DNA from 2 places in the Thermicanus aegyptius DSM 12793 genome. Region 1 is predicted to be linked to the other one. Evidence: riboswitches for the same ligand, from Rfam matches in the RefSeq annotation. Region 1 holds a riboswitch; the other holds the start of a gene.

Region 1 (2,180 bases):
AAAAAAATTCATTTCGCTTCCACCTTCTCTTCCATGCCAAGTGCAAGCCCTGAAAGAATGGAGACACGGACGATGATGCCCACCAGCCGCTCCTCCTTCACCACCGCGATCGGGTACTTTGTCTTGACCGCCACACCGATCAGGTCCCGAAGGGGTGTATCCGGCGAAGTGGTCGGGAATTCATCGATCAGGTACTCATCCACCCACCGGTCTTCTTGAACGGCTCGCAAGGCGTTATCGATGGTTAACAATCCCTTTAACTTCCTTTCCTTATCTACCACGAAAATACTGGAGATCCCCTGCTCCTCCATCTTGTGAATCGCCACCCGAGGTCCCTCCCTCCAGGTGGCGACCACGTCCGGTTTCTTCATCACATGGGAGGCTAATAAGACTTTCGAACGGTCCACATCTTGGACGAATTTCTCCACATACTCGTTGGAGGGATTCTTCAAAATCTCCTCCGGAGAGCCAATCTGGACGATCTCCCCATCCTTCATGATGGCGATCCGATCCCCCAGTTTTAACGCCTCATCCAGATCGTGGGTAATAAAGAGAATCGTCTTATGAAGCCGTTCCTGAAGCTGAATCATCTCCTCCTGCAGTTCTTTACGAATGAGAGGATCAAGGGCGCTAAAGGCTTCATCCATCAGAAGTATGTCCGGATTATTCGCCAATGCCCTGGCGAGGCCCACCCGTTGTTTCATTCCGCCGCTCAGTTCATCCGGCTTGCTCCCTTCATATCCCTTTAATCCGACCGTTTCTAAAGCGGCTAAGGCTTTCTCCTCCCGCTCATGCTTCGGGATTCCTTGCACTTCCAAACCATAGGTGACGTTTTTTAAAATCGATCGGTGGGGAAAGAGGGCAAAATGCTGGAAGACCATCCCCACCTTTTTCCTTCGTAATTCAATAAGCTCCCTCTTCCCCATCTCTACCACATTTTCTCCGTCGATCAGAATCTGACCGGCAGTGGGCTCGATGAGACGGTTCATGAGACGAATCAAGGTTGACTTTCCACTTCCCGATAACCCCATAATCACGAAAAATTCTCCTTCGTTTACTTCGAAAGTAGCCTGGTTCACCCCGACCGTCATCCCCGTCTCCGCATAAATCTTCTCTTTCTTTTCTCCCCTTTTTAGGCGTTCCAGGGCTTCCTCCGGCCTAGGCCCGAAGATCTTCGTAAGCCCCTTAACCACGATTTTTTCCACGGATAAAACTCCTTTCTAAAAAATCAAAACCCCCATCACAAAGCAGGGAGAAACCTCCAGCCTTAGATGAGGGGTAAAGATAAAAATATTATTCTTAAAAATCAAAGAAAGGAAGATCATGAAGAAAATAAAAAAAAATAACCCCATCTAACGCTTACGAGGTTAGCTGACGGACTCGGGAAAGATGGTTCCCTACACAGCCTTACGGTCTGCTGATTCGCCCCAAAACTTGGTTCCCCCGTTTTCCGTTTTTCACGGAAATTAAGCACATGATCAGTATAACAAAGGATGGAAGGGGGTGTCAAATGACGGCCTGTGCAAGTTACTGTCAATATCTCATTGGCTTTTCCCCTTGTTTTTTTTATTTTTATGAGTCGTGGCCTTGACATGGAGCCTCTGCGCCCCCTCATACTCCCCAAAAACGCTGGCGGGCGAAATAATCCCCCTTCGGGGGCGCCCGCCTTCGCAATCGCTTAATGAGGGGCGCCTCTCCATGTAAAGGCTCTCCACATCGCTAGCTTCACTCCGACCCTTCGGGCACGACTCACCTTATTCGTTTTCTGCCACAAACCGCTTACCTATCCACAAAATCTCTTTGCCTAGACTCATCAAAATATATAGATTATATGTTCTTATTTCTTTATAATGCTGAGATCGTCTCATTGATCTTCCGTCCAAATTCCCTAAGCCATGCTTTTGGACCGGTCAGACCAGGCATGTGCGCCTGACACCACTCTCCCGTCTCTTCCTGACGACGTTCGCCCCTTTTTGGCCTCCCTGGACCTTTTTGTTCTGTTTCGTCTACCTTGTTGGTTTGCTGAGGGTCTTCTTTTTTGCCGAGATTAAAGATCCACTTTTCAATCCCTTCCCATTCCCCATTGAGGACAGCCGCTCTAACTTGCAGCAGGTTTTCTACCCCTTCTTTGCTCCAGCTCATCCCTCTTTTTTTCATTCGGTCTGCTACAAGATGGTCAT
Region 2 (2,180 bases), 920 kb from region 1:
CTGTTCACCTCCAGGTTAAAGCTCCCTCTTCCTTAGATTACCCACAATATTCCATCCCATCCAAAAAAGAACCTGCTACAATTTCTTGTAGCAGGCTAAGCGAAAGGGAGAAACTTGAAAATGGTGGTTTCAAATGACATTATACGCCATTAGGTATTTTTTTTAAAGTGCAATCATTACAAAGGACAAACTTATTTCACCTTCACCGTAACCGGATCGAGAATATAAACCGTCAACTCCTTTTTAACTCCGAACTTTAGCGCTTCCTCCAAGGAATTCATATAGAGGTCCACCTTAAGTTCCCTGATCTCGTCGCCCCGATCTGCCGCGACGGCAAAACCATAGCCGGGAATATAAAGCTGTGTTCCATACGGGATCACGGTAGGATCGACGGAGACGATTCCCTGCCGCACATCCCAGCCTAAAGCCGTGCGGTTCGAAATTTCCTTCTCTTTGTTGGAGTAGGCGGTCGCCTTAACCTTCACCTTCTGGAAATAGAGAACGGGGATATCGCTAACCTCTTCCTTCTTAATCTCCGGGAGGGATAGGCGTTGATACAAGGTTTTATAAATCAGTTGTACGGCCTCTGCCCTCGTGGCATCCTTCCGGGGATCCAGCTTCAAGTCCCTGGAACCGCTGATGTACCCTTTGGCAACCGCATAGGCGAGGAGGGAACGGAAAGGCGGATCCACCGTTTTTTCATCGGAAAATTTATCTAAAACTTTTAGGTTGGAAAACTTCTGGGCAACCACGCCCTCTCCCAGGCTTCTAAGCAGAAGATCGATCATGTTCTCCCGGGAGAGGGGAGAATCGGGATAGAAATATTCTCCTTTTCCATCGATCCACCCCATTTGGTAGGCGGTCTCAACATAAGGGCGATACCAGGCATCGGAAGGCAGATCTTTGTAAGAAAGTTGACGGGCACCAGTTGGGGTAATCCCCTTCACCGTAAGCAATATGTAAATATACTCAGCCCGGGTAATTGCTTTTTCAGGCGAAAAAACGGTTTCGTCTTTGAAGGGGAGGGCTCCCATATTGTAGAGGGCTTCCGCCGCCTCTTTTGCCCAGTGCTGCTGAAGATCCTCAAAAATGACGGCTGTGGTTTGTATTTCTTCGCCGTCTGCGGCAAAAACCGGATTGAAGGACAATAGGATAAAGAGGAGCGCTGTGATCATCATCCATCTCTTTTTCATTCTCAATCCCCCTATTGGATGAAAATAAAAGAAGCCTACAGAAAGAGAAGAAACTCTTCCCGTGGCTTCTTATCAAAAAACAAACAAGCGCATCATTTTACCTACCACGACAATCGTATCCTCTCCAGGACGCTTACGAGGTTAGCTGACGGGTTAGGACGTAAGAGTGGCCCTTCTCTAAATGAGATTCACCCCGAAATTGGATCCCCCGCTCCCAACGTATTGGGATTCAGCGATCTGACACGAAAGAAACCTTTCTTCGATTTTCATTTATTATAGCCGATTTCTCGACCTATGTAAATGGGAAAATGGCGGTTCACAAACCGCCATTTTGGAAGCAAGGTATGAAATTAGAAGCTTTTCCCAGCCATCTGTTGTTGGGCGTAGCTTACAAGACGTTTCGTGATCTCTCCCCCGACAGAACCGTTTGCCCGGGAAGTGGTATCGGCGCCTAGCTGAACCCCAAATTCGGAAGCAATCTCATATTTCATCTGATCGAGGACTTGAGATGCTTGAGGAACCAGCAACTGGTTGGTGTTACGGGAGCGGGTGTTTTCAGCCAAAATGGTTCACCTCCTTATTGATGGTGTACTATTAGAATGATCTCTTTTTCTTCTTTCATGCTAGAAATTTATACTAACTCCAGGAGGGGAGGAACTCATAAGATCGGACGAACTGCCTGAGGGTTCGTTACTGGGTGATGACGGACCCTGCCATGTGTTGTTGGGCATAGCTGACCAAACGCTTGGTGATCTCTCCCCCGACGGAACCATTGGCCCGGGAAGTGGTATCGGCTCCTAACTGAACCCCAAATTCTGAGGCGATTTCGTACTTCATTTGGTCCAAAGCCTGTGCCGCTTGTGAAACCAACAATTGATTCGTATTATTGGAACGATTCTCTTGAGCCATCGTTATCACCTCCTCTACTTGGTGTATTCATAGGATGCCCTCTATTTACAGGTTGATACTATGGAAAGATTGGAGCTT

Evidence for each region. A riboswitch is a leader RNA that binds a small molecule or an ion and turns the genes downstream of it on or off. The one in region 1 is predicted to bind cyclic di-AMP.
Region 2: linked by a shared signal. The riboswitch ahead of THEAE_RS22145 (S-layer homology domain-containing protein) and the one ahead of THEAE_RS0107840 (quaternary amine ABC transporter ATP-binding protein) in region 1 are both predicted to bind cyclic di-AMP.

Annotation. Positions count from the first base shown of each region.
Region 1 covers NZ_KI783301.1:1,458,474-1,460,653, reverse strand. The annotation lists gene THEAE_RS0107845 (ABC transporter permease) at 1-12, opposite strand, end outside; gene THEAE_RS0107840 (quaternary amine ABC transporter ATP-binding protein) at 9-1,205, opposite strand; cyclic di-AMP (ydaO/yuaA leader) riboswitch at 1,342-1,483, opposite strand; partial or broken gene THEAE_RS0107825 (ISLre2 family transposase) at 1,846-2,180, opposite strand, start outside.
Region 2 covers NZ_KI783301.1:2,378,320-2,380,499, forward strand. The annotation lists gene THEAE_RS22145 (S-layer homology domain-containing protein) at 192-1,193, opposite strand; cyclic di-AMP (ydaO/yuaA leader) riboswitch at 1,309-1,438, opposite strand; gene THEAE_RS0112635 (alpha/beta-type small acid-soluble spore protein) at 1,544-1,756, opposite strand; gene THEAE_RS0112640 (alpha/beta-type small acid-soluble spore protein) at 1,884-2,102, opposite strand; gene THEAE_RS0112645 (M24 family metallopeptidase) at 2,180-2,180, opposite strand, start outside.